Posidoniimonas polymericola: one gene and its partners. The protein of the gene in region 1 interacts with the protein of each later gene in a pairwise test. Links are inferred from orthologs where the notes say so. Each region holds a gene or a part of one and is shown on either strand. Other genes may lie near its edges.

Region 1 (7,527 bases):
GGCGGGACCAGCGCGTTCGGCGGCGTCACCCAGACGCCCTCGTTCGACCGCCTGGCGAAGAACGGGCTGATGTACAACCAGTTTCACTCTACGGCGCTCTGCTCCCCGACGCGGCAGGCGCTGCTGACCGGCCGTAACCACCACAGCGTCAACATGGGGTCGATCACCGAGATCGCCACTTCGTTTCCTGGGCAGACCGGCAAGCTACCGGAGAGCTGCGCTAAGCTCCCCGAGACGCTTCGCCTGAACGGCTACAGCACGGCCCACTTCGGCAAGTGCCACGAGGTAGCGGCCTGGGAGATCAGCCCCTCGGGTCCGCTCACCCGCTGGCCGACGCTCTCCGGGTTCGACAAGTTCTACGGGTTCCTCGGGGGCGAGACCAATCAATGGTCGCCCGCTATCTACGACGGCGTCACGCCGGTCGACGACCCGGCGAAGGGGGACCCGGACTACCACTTCATGAACGACATGACCACCCAAGCGATCAACTGGGTGCGCTCGCAACAGTCACTCACGCCTGACAAGCCGTTCTTCGTTTACTTCGCCCCCGGCGCGACGCACGCGCCGCACCATGTTCCCCAGTCGTACATAGACAAGCACAAGGGCGCCTTCGACGAGGGGTGGGATGTCATCCGCAAGCGGATCTTCGAGAACCAGAAGCGTCTCGGCGTGATCCCGGCGGACGCGGAGCTAGCTGACAAGCCGAAGGACATCAAGGACTGGGACGACCTCTCCGACGACGAGCGGAAGCTGTTCTCGCGGCAGGCGGAAGTGTTCGCCGCTTTCCTCGACATGACCGACGCCGAAATCGGTCGGCTGATCGATGCGGTTGAGAAGATGGGCGAGCTGGATAACACGCTGATCGTGTTTATGGCCGGCGACAACGGGACCAGCGCCGAAGGGGGGATGATCGGCATGTACAACGAGATGACCTACTTCAACGGCGTCGAGGAGACGGTCCCCGACATGCTCAAGCACTACGACGAGTGGGGCGGCCCCAGCACCTACCCACACATGGCGGCCGGATGGGCGGTCTGCTTCGACTCGCCGTTTATGTGGACCAAGCAGGTGCCGGCCAACTACGGCGGCACACGGCAGGGGACGGTCGTCCACTGGCCCAACGGAATCAAGGCCAAGGGGGAGCTGCGCGACCAGTGGCACCACGTGATCGACATCGCGCCCACCATCCTCGAAGCGGCCGGCCTCCCTCAGCCGCGGACCGTGAACGGCGTCGGCCAGCGGCCAATGGAGGGGGTGAGCATGGCCTACTCGTTCGACGACGCCGAGGCCGCCGACCGCCACCTCGTGCAGTACTTCGAGATCATGGGCAACCGCGGCTTGTACTACGACGGCTGGTTCGCTGGAACGGTGCACATGTACCCTTGGGCGCCGCCGCGCAATACGTTCGAGAACGACGACTGGGAGCTGTACCATGTCACCGAGGACTTCAGCATGGCCAACAACCTCGCCGACGAGCGTCCTGAGAAGCTCAAGGAGCTCCAGGAGATGTTCCTGTCCGAGGCGGTCAAATATAAGGTGTTGCCGCTCGACGACCGCCGCCAGCTCCGGGTCAATGCGAAGCTGGCCGGCAGGCCGACGCTGATGGGCGACCGCAAGTCGCTCACCGTCTACGAGGGCCTCGGCTTCCTGCCGGAGAATGATTTCATCGACACCAAGAACACGTCGTTCGAGATAGTCGCCCAGATTGACAACACCGAAGGCGACGCGGCCGGCGTGATCGTGAGCCAGGGCGGCCGCTTCGGCGGCTGGAGTCTGTACGTGCAACAGGGCAAGCCGGTCTACACGTACAACTTCCTGGGCCTCGACTCTTACACCATTAAATCCGACGAGGCCCTGCCGAAGAAGCAGGCCACAATCAAGCTCGAGTTCGATTACGCCGGCCAGTCGTCGGACGGCCAGCAGAAACTCGGCGCGGGGGGCACGGCTACGCTCCTGATCGATGGCAAGAAGGTCGGATCGGGCAAGGTCGAGAAGACCCAATTCGCGATCTGGTCTGCCGACGAGACCGCTAACGTGGGCGTCGACCGGGAGACGCCTGTCTCGTCCGACTACGACGAGCACTCAAGCCGCTTCACAGGGAAAATTGACAAGGTCACGATCACCCTCGAGCAGTAGGACGAGCAGGACGGTGGCTAAGCCGTAGTGAGTCTCTGGCCGGCCTCGGCAATTTGGATTGTCAACCGTAGTGATCGCGTGCGGAGGCGTCGAGGCAGCTCAGGGCAGGCTCGCGGCGCAATTCGCAGAGACCGTTTGCCGTTCAGGATGCATCGGCCGCTGCGCTAGAGAAAAGGGACCAACCAGCTGAGCTTGTCATAACCTCGGTCAGATTCAAGAGCTGCCAAACGGCGCCGGCTTCATCGTCCCGCGCACGCCGGGGTGACCCCGCTGATGATCGCTATCCACCGTCGCCCGTTCAGCCGAGCGAAATCGACGCCCCCAGCGTGTCCGCCAACGCCCGGATCCACGCCGGGTTGGCGGGCCAGGCCGGCGCCGTCACCAGGTTCTGATCGACGCACGCGCTGTCGAGCCCGGCGGAGGGCTCGTCCCACTCGCCGCCGGCCAACAGCACGTCGGGTTTGCAGGCGGGGTAGGCCTGGCACTTCTTGCCGCGGACCACGTCGGCCGCGGCGAGCAGCTGGGCGGCGTGGCAGGTGGCGGCGATTGGCTTGCCGGCGGCGTTGAAGTCCTGGATCAGCTTGATCACCGCCGGGTCGAGCCGCAGGTACTCGGGCGCGCGGCCGCCGGGCAGCACCAACGCCGCGTAGTCGTCTGCCTTGGCGGCGGCGAAGTCGGCGTTGAGGGCAAAGTTGTGCCCCCGCTTCTCGGTGTAGGTCTGGTCGCCCTCGAAGTCGTGGATGGCGGTCGCGACTACCTCGCCGGCCTTTTTGTTCGGGCAGACCGCGTGGACCTCGTAGCCGAGCATCAGCAGCATCTGGAACGGGACCATCACTTCGTAATCTTCTACAAAGTCGCCGGCGAGAACGAGGATTTTCTTGGGCATGCTTGATGGGTGGGTAGAGGGTGTGGGGCGCTAGTTGGAGCGCGCTGGATTGTTGGGGTAGAGTTTACCAGCAATTCGAGAGCGGGTGCCGGGGGCGCTCCCGCAGGGAAGCCCCCGAGAGCTACTCGTGAGGCAGGCTCAACAGTCCGGGGCTTCCGCTAGCGCGGAGCGCCCCGGGCACCCTCGCTATGTTTATGAATATGAAGCAGAGCCAAGTCTCAGGACCTAGCGGCCAGCGCCCTCTAGCCAGCGCCTACTCGATTTCTAGGTACTCGGGGATCCGCTGCACGCGGCCGTCGCGGTCGATGCAGGCGATGGTGCTGGTCGCCTCGGCCAGCAGCTCGCCGCCCCGCTTGACCTCGTAGACGTGATCGATGCGGGCGCCGCGGGCGCGCTCGGTCCGCAGCCAGATGGTGAGCGTGTCGCCAAAGCGGGCGGGGCGGTGGTACTTGCAGGCGATCTTGTTCACCACCAGCATCAGGCCGCTGCGTTCGAACTCGGCGTAGTCGTATCCGGCCGACCTGAACTGCTCGATCCGGGCGATCTCGAGGTACTTGAGGTAGTTCGCGTGGTGCACGACGCCCTGGGCGTCGACCTCGTAGTAGCGGACCGTCAGGTCGAATTGAAACTCGCGGGACATCCAGCCAAGTGGGGTCGGGGAGGGGGCGTGGGGCGGCGGCCGAGTTGCAACAAGGCCTTTCATTGCTTACACTTGCGGCCGTTTTGCAGGGCATGGCGAAACGGGCCGGCCCACCGCGTCACCCCGTTTTAGCTTCTTAGGATCCAACAGGGCAACCGTTATGAGCACGGGCGAAGGACTCGGTTCCGACTTCATGACCGCTCGTGGTCGGGACTACCCAACTATCCGCCAGTTCACGGTCTTCCTCGAGAACCGCGTGGGGCAGCTGATGGAGGTTGTCAGGCGGTTCGAGGGGAGCAACGTGCGGATTGTCGCGTTGACCATCTCCGACTCGACCGAGTGCGCCCTGGTCCGCTTCCTGCTCAGCGATCCCGAAATCGGGCGGGAGATCCTCGAACGGGCCGGTCTGGCGATTGTCGAGTCGGACCTCGTGGGGGTCGAGTTGCCCGACTCGCCCCAGCCGATGCTGCAGGTCTGCACGGCGCTGCTGGCCGCGGAGATTAATATCTCGCAGGTCTACCCGCTGATCGTGCGTCCCACCGGGCGGCCCGCGGTCGCGCTGATGGTGGACAACATCGAACACACCCTCGAGACCCTCGAGTCGAAGGGGTTCCATTTGATCCACGAGGACGAGCTGAAGGACTATGATAACTAGGCGCCGACGCGGCGCGTGTCCTTCCTCGCCGGCGAGTCAACGTGTCTCGCCGCCACCTACTCGATGAACCGCTCCGACGGCGGTTGCTGCTGATCCCATGCCGATAGACGTCACCTGCCCGGGCTGCCACAAGCGATTCAAGGTCAGCGACAAGTTCTCTGGTCAGAAGGGGCCGTGCCCGCAGTGCAAGACGGTCATGGAGATCCCGAAGCTGGAAGACCAGGTGGTCATCCACGCCCCGGACGAGACCAGCGGCCCCAAGGACGCCAAGGGGCGTTCGGTCCTCAAGACCGCCAAGTACAAGGACGCCAAGTTCAACCCGATCATGGCGTCGGCCGTCGGCGGCGTGGTGCTGCTGATGCTGCTCGGCGCGTTCCTGCTCCGCGGTCAGTCGCCGGACGAGTGGGTGCTCGCGGGCGGGGCCGTGCTGCTCGGCCCGCTGCTCGCCTGGGCCGGCTACCCGATCCTCCGCGACAGCGAGCTGCAGCCGTACAGCGGTGGCGAGGCCTGGCTGCGGGCGGCCGGCTGCGGGCTGGCGTTCGCTCTGGGGTGGGGCGTCTACTGCTATGTCGGCTACTACTTCGGCGGCGGCGACTGGCCCATCCGAGATCTCGACATGGTCTACACGTTCTTCGCGGCCGGGTTTGCGCTGGGGATTGGCGGGCTGGCCGCCTTTGTGGCGTTCGACCTAGAGCCGATCAGCGCGACCCTGCTGGCGGCGTTCTACTTTGTCGTCACGATTGTCCTCCGGCTGGTGATGGACCTGCCGGCCCTCCCCGGGCTCGGGGCGTAGCCGTCGGCCCGCACACGCTTCCTCTGAAACCACGGGCCCCGTGTCTAAGCTGCTCGACATCCCCGAACTCGCGAGCCTCCGCGGCGGAGCCAGCCTGGTGCGGATCCCGCCGCACACCGACGTGCCGCTCACGCCCCGCGTCCGGCAGTTGATTGACACGCCCGAGTTCCGCCGGCTCTCGCGAATCAGCCAGCTCGGCCTGGTGGCCCACGTCTACCCGGCGGCCAACCACACCCGCCACGAGCACTCGCTGGGCGTGTTCCGCTCGGCGCTCGACTACCTCACCCGGCTGGCCTGCGACGACCGCTTCACCGCCGTGGTAAGCGTGCAGGACGCCGAGCTGTTCCTGGTCTCGGCGTTGCTGCACGACTTGGGGCACTGGCCGTTCTGCCACCCGATCGAAGACATCCGCCTGCCGCAGACCCCGGACCACGAGCTGTTCGCCAACAGCTTCCTGCTCGAGGGCGAGGTCGCCGATTGCCTGCGCGACGACTGGGGCGTCAACCCGCGGGACGTCGTGACGCTGCTCTCGGGCAAGCCAACCGACCGCAAGAGCAAGATCCTCAAGTCGATGCTCTCCGGGCCGCTGGACGTCGACAAGGTCGACTACCTGATGCGCGACAGCCTGCACGCCGGCGTCCCCTACGGCCAGAACTTCGACCGCGGCCGCCTGATCCAGAGCCTCTGCCTGAACGAGGCCGGCGACGGCATGGCCATCACCGACAAGGGCAAGACCGCCGCGGAGATGATGGTCTTCGCCCGCTACGTCATGTTCAGCGAGGTCTACTGGCACCACGCCGTCCGCGCGGCGACCGCCATGCTGCAGCGGGCGTTCTACCTGCTGAGCGGATCGCTCGACATGGACTCGCTGTTCCGGATGACCGAGCTGCCGATGATCGACGCGATGTGCGCCGCCGCCGGCGACGGACCCGCCGCCGAACTGCTCGACGGGCTGTTCGGCCCTAGCCGGCGGCTCTACAAGCGGCTCGCCCAGTACAGCCTGTTCGAGGAGCCGCACCTGTACGCTAGGCTCGCCCGCAAGCCGTTCCCGTGGCTCTCGGCGGTCGCCGAGCAGTTCGCGTCGGTCGCGAGCACCGCGATGTCACGCGTGGTCGCCCCGCACGAGGTGCTGTTCGACGCCCCGCCGGTTGGGCTGGAGGTCGAGTTCAACATCGACGTCTACTTCGCCAAGCAGCGCGCCTACCGCCGGCTGGGCGACGTGTCGCCGGTCGTGCGGACCCTGGCCCGCGAGCAGTTCGACGACTACGTCAAACGGGTGCGGCTGTTTGTGCACCCCCGCGTTGCCGACGACATGCGCGACCTGCGGAACCTGCCCGAACTGCTCGCCGAAGCGATCGACCGGGTCGGCTAGCCGGCCGCGTCGCGGACTCGGCTAGGGCTGCGCCGGCTCGGCGAAGTTGAACCCCTCGGCGGCCCACTCCGAGATCTGCGACGCAGGAACCGCGTGCACGTGCCCGTCGGCAAACAGGTAGTTGGCGCACTGCCCCTGGTGCCGTTCGATCGCGATGTCGTGGCGGATCCGCTCGAACACCGAGGCCTCGTCGTCGTGGTCGTGGTCCTCGTGGCCTTCCTCCTCGACGAACCACTCGTGCGAGTCGACGTGGTCGAAGAAGGAGTGCTCCTCTTCTTCTTCGCCGTCGTGCTCGTGGTGCTCGGCCGGGGGCGCCTCGAACAGCATCATCGTGTTGTGGCTCTGGGGCAGGTCGAACAGGTTGCGGACCGACACGTCGTAGGACGGCCGGGGGTCGGTCTTGATCACGAGGTAGGCATTGAACGCGTAGCTCGAGACGCTCTGCCGGTCGAGCAGGGTCTCGGGCCGGAGGTCGTCGGGGCAGATGCGGATGCTGTCGGTCTTCTCGGTGTAGGGGGCGAGTGAGTAGACCCACGAGACGGGCTCGTCTTCCTCCTCCTCATCCTCGTCATGGTCGTCGTGCCCATGATCGTGGTCGTGGTCAGAGTGAGCCACTTCGGGGAAGCGGCCTCGATGATCGTTGGCGTAGAGGTGGATCGCGATGCCGAGCTGCTTGAGGTTGTTCGCGCACTGGGTCCGCCGCGCGGCTCCGCGGGCGGCCTGGACAGCGGGCAGCAGCAGGGAGATCAACGCGCCAATCACGGCGATCACCACCAACAACTCAACAAGCGTAAAACCACGTTTATTCATGATCGATAGTCCTGACGCGCAGGAGGCGTCGGCTAGGGGCTAGGAACGGCGGCGAGCGACTCGTCGCCGATTGCCGCGGCGGATCTCGCCGGCGGCAAAAATTCGCAGCAACGCAGAAGGGGAGGGCAGGGCGCCAACTCCCATGATTCACGTTAACTGCCCAGGCAGGCCGTCAAACGACGACTGCTGGCGGGCCGCGGGCCGCCGGGGTTCCTAGCGAAAGACGTTCGGCCTG
Region 2 (4,597 bases), on another replicon or contig:
CTAGGTCCCGGGCGGGCGCAGCGCCCCAATTGCTTGCCGCGGGGGGCGAATACCCGCTAGCGGCGGCCGGACGCCCGGCAAAAGCCCTCCAGAGCGTTCATCTTGACCCCCTCTTAGAATCGCAATAAACTTCTGCGCTGCTAGGAGTTGCGCGCTTTCGCGCCCCCCGGACCCGGGGGACCTAGCAGAACTGCGCCACCGGACTAGGCCCGCTCAGGGCTCGGTTGGGGCGTCGTCCAGCCAACGAGAACACCCTACCGCCCAAGGCGCCCCGTCGATTCGCCTAGCCGTGGCGGCACTGCTTACCCTGCGAAATCATGGATATTTTGGAACGCGTTTGGGAAGTCCTCTCGGGGATTGTCAACGCCATTCTCGGCCGCTTCGAGCGGCTGATCACCAGCATCTTCGGCTCGGCCAACGCCCGCTACCTAAAGCGGCTGCAGCCCAGGGTCGACGCGATCAATGCGCTGGAGCCCAAGTACGAGGCGATGAGCCACGACGAGCTGCGCGAGCAGACCACGCTCTTCCGCCAGCGTCTGGCCAAGGGCGAGACCCTCGACGACATCCTCGTCGAGGCGTTCGCCGTCTGCCGCGAGGCGGGCAAGCGGTTCCGCAGCATGCGGCACTACGACGTGCAGCTGCTCGGCGGCATGATCCTTCACGACGGCTCCATCGCCGAGATGGTGACCGGCGAAGGCAAGACGCTGGTCGCGACGCTCGCCGCGTACCTCAATGCGCTGGGCGGCAGCGTGCACGTGATCACGGTCAACGACTACCTCGCCCGCCGCGACATGGAGTGGATGGGCCCGCTGTTCACCAACCTCGGCCTGACGGTCGGCGCGATCTACTCCGGCATGGACGCCGCCGAACGCCAGCACGCCTACGACTGCGACATCACCTACGGCACCAACAACGAGTTCGGCTTCGACTACCTCCGCGACAACATGCGCATGGCCGCCAAGGGGGACGACCGCTTCCCCAAGCACATGCAGCAGAGCCAGGGCCCGCTGACCTTCGCCATCATCGACGAGGTCGACAACATCCTGATCGACGAGGCCCGCACGCCGCTGATCATCTCCGGCCCGGCCGAGGACGACATCACCAAGTACCAGCGGGCCGACAAGGTCGCCCGCGGGCTCAAGAAGGAAGTGCACTTCGAGGTCAAGGAGAAGGAGCACAACGTCAGCCTGACTGACGAGGGCGTCCGCGAGGCGGAGAAGCTGGCCGGCGTGGAGAGCTTCTACACGGCCGGCAACATGCAGTGGCCGCACCTGATCGACAACTCGCTCAAGGCCCACTTCCTCTACAAGCGCGACGTCAACTACGTCATCAACGACGGCAAGATCGTCATCGTCGACGAGTTTACCGGTCGTCTGATGGAGGGCCGCCAGTGGTCCGACGGCCTGCACCAGGCGGTCGAGGCCAAGGAGGGCGTGCAGATCAAGCAGGAGAACCAGACCCTCGCCACGGTCACGCTGCAGAACTTCTTCAAGCTCTACGACAAGCTCGGCGGCATGACCGGCACCGCGCTCACCGAGGCGGGTGAGTTCTGGAAGATCTACAAGCTCGACGTCATCGGCGTCCCCACCAACCGGCCGATGCAGCGGATCGAGAGCCCCGACGTCATCTACCGCAGCGAGCGCGAGAAGTACGTCGCGATCGCCGACGAGATCGAGCGGCTCAACAAGTTCACCACGGTCGAGACCACCGGCGGCGACTGGCACATCGGCAAGCTGGTGCGTGAGACCGAATCGGAGGTCGAGGTCGAGCTGTCCGACGCCACGAAGCGTCGGGAGGTGATCCCGATGAACAAGGTCAAGCACATCCAGAAGCCGGGCCGCCCGATCCTGGTCGGCACGGTGTCGATCGAGAAGAGCGAGGCCCTCGGAGCCCTGCTCAACGGCCGCGGCGTCAAGCACGAGGTGCTCAACGCCAAGCAGCACAAACGCGAGGCCGAGATCGTCGCGCAGGCGGGCCGCCTGGGCGCGGTGACCATCGCCACCAACATGGCCGGCCGCGGCACCGACATCGTCATGGGCGGCAACCCCGAGACCATGGCCTGGGCCGAGCTGCAGAACACCTACGCCTCGCGGCTGGACGTCCCCAACGAGGTCTGGGAAGAACGCGTCGACCACTACGAGAAGCAGTACCAGATGAAGGCCGAGGGCGAGCTGGCCAAGGGACTCGGCGGCTTGTGCGTGATCGGCACCGAGCGTCACGAGGCCCGCCGCATCGACCTGCAGCTCCGCGGCCGCTGCGGCCGCCAGGGCGACCCCGGCTCGAGCCGCTTCTACCTGTCGCTCGAAGACGACCTGATGCGGATCTTCGCCGGCGAGTGGGTCCGCTCGATCCTCACCCGGCTCGGCATGCAGGAGGGCGAGGCCATCGAGAGCAAGATGGTCAGCCGCCGCATCGAGGGGGCCCAGAAAAAGGTCGAGGAACGCAATTTCGAGATCCGCAAGAACCTCCTCGAGTACGACGAGGTGATGGACGAGCAGCGGAAGCGGGTCTACAACTACCGCCAGGCGATCCTCGACGGCGTCAACTGCCGCGACCTGATGCTCGAGATGATCCGCGAGCAGATCGACGACCGCCTCGGCACGATCCTCTCGCCCACCTACGGCGTCGAGACCTTCTCGGCCGCCGCCGGGTCGCTGCTCGGGGCCGAGCTCGACCCCCGCGACTACCGCAACACGCCCTACGAAGAAGCCGAGAAGATCGCCCACGACGAGGCCGAGCGGATGGCCGAGTCGAACGTCCAGGACGCGATCGACGAGAACCTGCCGCAGGACGCCGAGGACGAGTGGAACTGGTCCGCCCTCGCGACCTGGGCCAACACCCGCTACGGCACCAACTACCGCGACCGCGACCTCAAGAAGGTCGGCCGCGACATGCTCGACGAGCGGCTCGTGGACGACGCCCGCAAGTGGGTCGCCGCGGTCGACCTGAGCGACACCGCCCGGTTCCTCGACAAGGACTTCGGCGTCAACACGGCCCGCGGCTGGCTGTGGGACAAGTTCGCCATCCAGCTGACCGAGGAGGAGGTCGCCGACAAGGAGGCCCACCAGATCACCGAGCTGGCGCACGCCAAGGCCGAGGAGGCCTACGACTCCCGCGAGGCCGAGTACGCCATCATGGCCGCCTTCAACCGGTTCCGCGCCGGCGCCGGCGCCGGCGGTCAGCGCGGCGCGCTCGACCGCGAGGGCCTGGTCGAGTGGGCCAACCGCCGGTTCAACGTCGAATTGTCGCTCGACGACATCAAGAACAAGCAGGGCGAGGAGATCGCCAAGCTGCTGATCGCCCACAGCGCCGACGCCAACAAGAAGGCCCAGGAGGTCTTCACCGAGGCGATGAGCAAGCTCGACACGCTGTTCGCCGGCTCGCAGAACGCCCACGCCGACACGCTCGGCGCCGTCAGCGGGATGAACGGCAAGCTCGACGACCTGGCCAACTGGCTCAAGACCAACACCGGTGCCGAGCTGTCGACCGAGGAGCTCGCCGACCTCGACCAGGAGGCGGCCCGCCGCCGCGTGTCGCAGGCCGTGGAGGACCGCTTCCGCCCCGAGATGCGCCGCATGGAGCGCGGTCTCTTGCTGCAGCTCTTGGACAGCGCCTGGAAGGAGCACCTGCTGGCGATGGACCACCTGCGGTCCAGCGTCGGCCTCCGCGGCTACGCCCAGGTCGACCCGAAGGTCGAGTACAAGCGAGAGGGCATGCGGATGTTCGAGCAGATGTGGGACTCGCTCGGCGCGTACGTGACGGACCTGGTCTTCAAGATGGAGACCCTCGACACCGGCTTCGTCCAGAGCACGTGGGTCGAGCACGCCCAGGAACGCCACGACGCCGGCCCCAGCGCGACCGACATCGCCAAGCAGCAAGAAGCCGGCATCGACGCCAGCAACCAGGGCGAAAAAAAGCCCGAGCCGATCCGCAACCGCGAGGAGAAGGTCGGCCGCAACGAGCCCTGCCCCTGCGGAAGCGGCAAGAAGTACAAGCAGTGCTGCGGAAGAGCCGGCGGGGCTGGATAGACGACCAATTCAGACCACGGAGTTTGTGATGCGAAGCCGGACGACGATAGTTACCTGCGTGCTTTCGATCCCCATCGTCGTGATGGTAGCTCGGTTAGCCTCTGCTCAGCAGACAGCCGGACTGATTCATGATGCTCCTGGTCGAGTCCCCGTCCCCGCGATGGGTGGCCTCCACTTCGAGCCGCTCAAGGTCGATATCAACGCCGAGCCGCGCACCGCGCTCGGTATCCCTTACTCGGTCGAGCGGGCCATGCTGATGGACGGGGTCACGCCCGACGCCTCGTTCCGCGAGCTCCGTCTGGCACCCGAACCAGCGACGCTGCGCGCCTCGCCCCTGCCCCTCCTTCGGCTCTCGCCACCGCTGGAGCTGCGGATCCGGCCGAGCCAGCAACCGCTCGAGCTGCGGATGCCAAGCACGAGCCCGTTCCCGGTGATCGAGGAGTAGCACCGCAGGTCGGGTCACGAACCGCGGATTCGTAGTAGAATAGAAGAAGCGAGACTTTGCCTCACTTCAGGAGACACGCATGTCGACCGTCGAGCACCAAACCGCCAAAGATCAGATGATCGCG
Region 3 (3,094 bases), on another replicon or contig:
GCAAAAAAGTTTCTGTCAGGAGCCACGATGGCTGAGCCGAGTAAAGCAGTTGTAACTTCCGACTTCTCAGGGAAGGTCGCGTTAGTGACCGGGGCCTCGAGGGGCATCGGCCGCGCGATCGCCACCCGGCTGGGTCGGGCCGGCGCGACGGTGGCCTGCGTCGCCCGCAACACCGAGAAGCTGGAGGAGGTCGCCCAGGAGATCCGCGATGCCGGCGGTCAGGCGAGCGTCCACCAGTGCGACGTTTGCGACGCCGAGCAGATCCAGGCGACCGTCGACCAGATCCACGGTCAGTGGGACGCGATCGACATCCTGGTAAACAACGCCGGCATTACCCGCGACACGCTGCTGCTGAGGATGTCCGACGACGACTGGCACGACGTTATCTCGTCGAACCTCAGCTCGGTCTTCCTGTTCACCCGCGCGGTCGCCCAGGTGATGGTGCGGGCCAAGAGCGGCCGGATCATCAACATCTCTAGCATCTCGGGACTGATGGGCAACCCGGGCCAGGCCAACTACTCGGCCTCGAAGGCGGGCGTGATCGGCTTCACCCAGACGGTCGCGAAGGAGCTCGGCAGCAAGCGGCGGCCGATCACGGTCAACGCGATCTGCCCCGGTTTCATCCGCTCTGACATGACCGACATCCTCGCCGAGGCCGGCGGCGACGCCTTCCACGACGTCGTCAAGCAGCGGATCCCGCTGCAGCGGCTGGGCGAGCCGGACGAGGTGGCCGACGCGGCCCTGTTCCTGGCGAGCGACTCCGCGGCCTACATTACCGGCCAGGTGCTCACCATCGACGGGGGCATGACCGGCTGATCGCCGCGGCTCTCAGGCTTAGCGGGTCGACCTAGACAGCCCCAACCCAAACAGCTATATCTTGACCTCGCTTGTGGAGCCCCTCTATTTTGAGGGGTCATTCGCCCTCCCAGGGGCCCGCAGGCAATTTACTCTACTAACCAATTCCGGACGTCATCCGGGGGCCGTCAAGCGGCCCCTGGTAGTGGTCGGCAGGGCTTCCCGCTGGGCCTTCCGCTGGGTCCTCCCAGTCGCCACGCCCGACGCCCGGATCGATAGCGTCCTGTTAGCGGATTCAAGGAGAACAGTAGTGGCCTCGGTATTGGAACGCGTCACGGACATCGTGGCAGAGCAGCTTGGCGTCGACAAAGAAAAGATCTCAGCAGAGACGTCGTTCGTCAACGATCTCGGCGCCGACTCGCTCGACACGGTTGAGCTGGTCATGGAGCTGGAAGAAGAATTCGATATCAACATCCCCGACGACGCGGCTGAAAAGATTCAGACCGTCGGCCAGGCGGTTGAGTTTATCGAGGCAAACTCCGGAAGCTGAGTCTCCGCCCCGCGGCGTCTGACGCGTCGCGTGACGGGGGCGGCCACGCGCCCGCGTGGTCGCCTGTCAGTCCGGGCCCGGGGAAGCCGGGTGTTGCCGGCGCGTGCTTCGGCGCTGGGCCTCGCGGGCCGGCGCCCTTTTTTTTGGATCCTGAGACCTGGTTCGGGCCGGGGGCGCCCCGGCTCCTTCCTCCCACACAAGACCGCGGACGAGTGCTATGAAACGGCGAGTTGTAGTTACCGGAATGGGCGCGGTGACCGTCCTGGGGTGCAAGGTCGATGAGCTCTGGCAGAACATCCTCGCCGGCAAGAGCGGGATCCACGAGCTGAAGGCCTTCGACACGACGCGTCACAAGGTCAAGTTCGGCGGCGACATCCACGACTGGGACCCGTCGGAGTATATCTCGCCGAAGGACGCCAAACGCCTCGACCGCTTCACGCAGTTCGCCCACGTCGCGGCGGTGGAAGCCGTGAACCAGTCGGGCGTTGATTTTTCGACCATCGACCCGCGCCGCTGCGGAGTCATCATCGGTTCCGGCGTCGGCGGTCTGACCGAGATCGAGGCCCAGCAGACCCGCTTGATTTTGAAGGGGCCGGACAAGGTCTCGGCGTTCACGATCCCGAAGCTGATGGTCAACGCGGCGTCGGGACACGTCTCGATCCTTTACGGACTCAAGGGCGTGAATGTCGCGGTTGCGACCGCGTGCGCCAGCGCTACTAACGCCATGGGCGACGCCTTCCGCTCCATCCAGTACGACGACGCCGACATCGTGATTACCGGCGGCAGCGAAGCGGCCTGTACCGAAATGGGCCTGGCCGGGTTTGCCAACATGCGGGCCCTCTCCGAGCGGGGTCACGACCCGCAGGGCGCCAGCCGCCCCTTCGACGCCGAACGCGACGGCTTCGTCCTGGCCGAGGGCGCGGGGGTGCTGGTGTTCGAGGAGTACGAGCACGCCAAGGCCCGCAACGCACCGATCTTCGCAGAGATTGTCGGCTACGGCGCCAGCGCCGACGGCGGGCACATCACCCAGCCCGACCCCAATGGCTCGGGCGGCGCCTGGGCGATGACCTGCGCCCTGCGGGACGCCAAGCTCGAGCCGACCGAAGTCGACTACATCAACGCCCACGGGACCAGCACGCCACTGGGCGACAAGGCCGAGACGGTCGGCATCAAGAGCGTCTTTGGCGACCACGCCTACAAGCTGAATGTCTCGAGCACCAAGAGCGAGCTCGGGCACCTGCTCGGCGCGAGCGGTGGCGTAGAGTTGATTCTTAGCATCAAGGCCCTGAACGACGGGGTCTGCCCGCCGACAATCAACCAGCACACCCCCGACCCGGCCTGCGACCTCAACTACACGCCGAACGAACCGCAGCAGCGGGAGGTCAAGGTGGTGATGAGCAATAGCTTTGGGTTCGGCGGCCACAACGGGTCAATCGTCGCCGCCAAGGTCTGATCGACGCTGCCGATTTCTGCGGTGCGGATTAACGCGTTTTCTCGTCAGATTCTTGCTTTATCGTCAAGGTCCGCCTAGCTTTTCGGCAGGGGCAGTGGGTCCTAGGACCCGCTTAGGGAACAGCACGATAAGACACCATGATGCGTCCTCGGCCTGCGGGCCCTTCTCTTCTCGCAATTCTGACCGCCGCTGTGCTCGCGCACTTAGCGGTTGCGTGCCAGGCGGCTAATCTGCGCATCGACTACAGCCAGGATGGGTCGGGCTTCTTCAGTGCATCGACATCGCAGGGGCAGCAG

Evidence for each region. The genes of interacting proteins can lie anywhere in the genome.
Region 2: the proteins of Pla123a_RS21000 (region 1) and Pla123a_RS09845 interact in binary tests that used the Escherichia coli proteins (3 or more experiments, as listed by UniProt). The link is inferred for Posidoniimonas polymericola from one-to-one orthologs.
Region 3: the proteins of Pla123a_RS21000 (region 1) and Pla123a_RS20355 interact in binary tests that used the Escherichia coli proteins (3 or more experiments, as listed by UniProt). The link is inferred for Posidoniimonas polymericola from one-to-one orthologs.

Annotation. Positions count from the first base shown.
Region 1 is NZ_SJPO01000012.1:124,932-132,458, reverse strand. What follows is about bases 1,970-4,901. They hold Pla123a_RS21000 (acyl-CoA thioesterase), read right to left. Parts: upstream 3,663-4,901; coding sequence 3,276-3,662; downstream 1,970-3,275. Other genes in these bases: Pla123a_RS20990 (hypothetical protein), read left to right, coding at 4,415-4,901; Pla123a_RS20995 (acetolactate synthase), read left to right, coding at 3,823-4,317; Pla123a_RS21005 (DJ-1/PfpI family protein), read right to left, coding at 2,435-3,022; Pla123a_RS21010 (arylsulfatase), read left to right, coding at 1,970-2,136. Also shown: more of Pla123a_RS21010, read left to right, coding at 1-1,969; more of Pla123a_RS20990, read left to right, coding at 4,902-5,110; Pla123a_RS20985 (HD domain-containing protein), read left to right, coding at 5,151-6,482; Pla123a_RS20980 (DUF1559 family PulG-like putative transporter), read right to left, coding at 6,504-7,292; Pla123a_RS20975 (hypothetical protein), read right to left, coding at 7,465-7,527.
Region 2 is NZ_SJPO01000004.1:199,539-204,135, forward strand. What follows is about bases 1-4,228. They hold Pla123a_RS09845 (preprotein translocase subunit SecA), read left to right. Parts: upstream 1-317; coding sequence 318-4,028; downstream 4,029-4,228. Other genes in these bases: Pla123a_RS09850 (hypothetical protein), read left to right, coding at 4,189-4,228. In the rest of the region: more of Pla123a_RS09850, read left to right, coding at 4,229-4,473; Pla123a_RS09855 (hypothetical protein), read left to right, coding at 4,553-4,597. UniProt on the Escherichia coli protein: Required for protein export, interacts with the SecYEG preprotein conducting channel.
Region 3 is NZ_SJPO01000011.1:178,340-181,433, forward strand. Bases 1-2,725 are described here. They hold Pla123a_RS20355 (acyl carrier protein), read left to right. Parts: upstream 1-1,105; coding sequence 1,106-1,345; downstream 1,346-2,725. Other genes in these bases: fabG (3-oxoacyl-[acyl-carrier-protein] reductase), read left to right, coding at 28-816; fabF (beta-ketoacyl-ACP synthase II), read left to right, coding at 1,563-2,725. Outside these bases: more of fabF, read left to right, coding at 2,726-2,798; Pla123a_RS20365 (matrixin family metalloprotease), read left to right, coding at 2,990-3,094. UniProt on the Escherichia coli protein: Carrier of the growing fatty acid chain in fatty acid biosynthesis.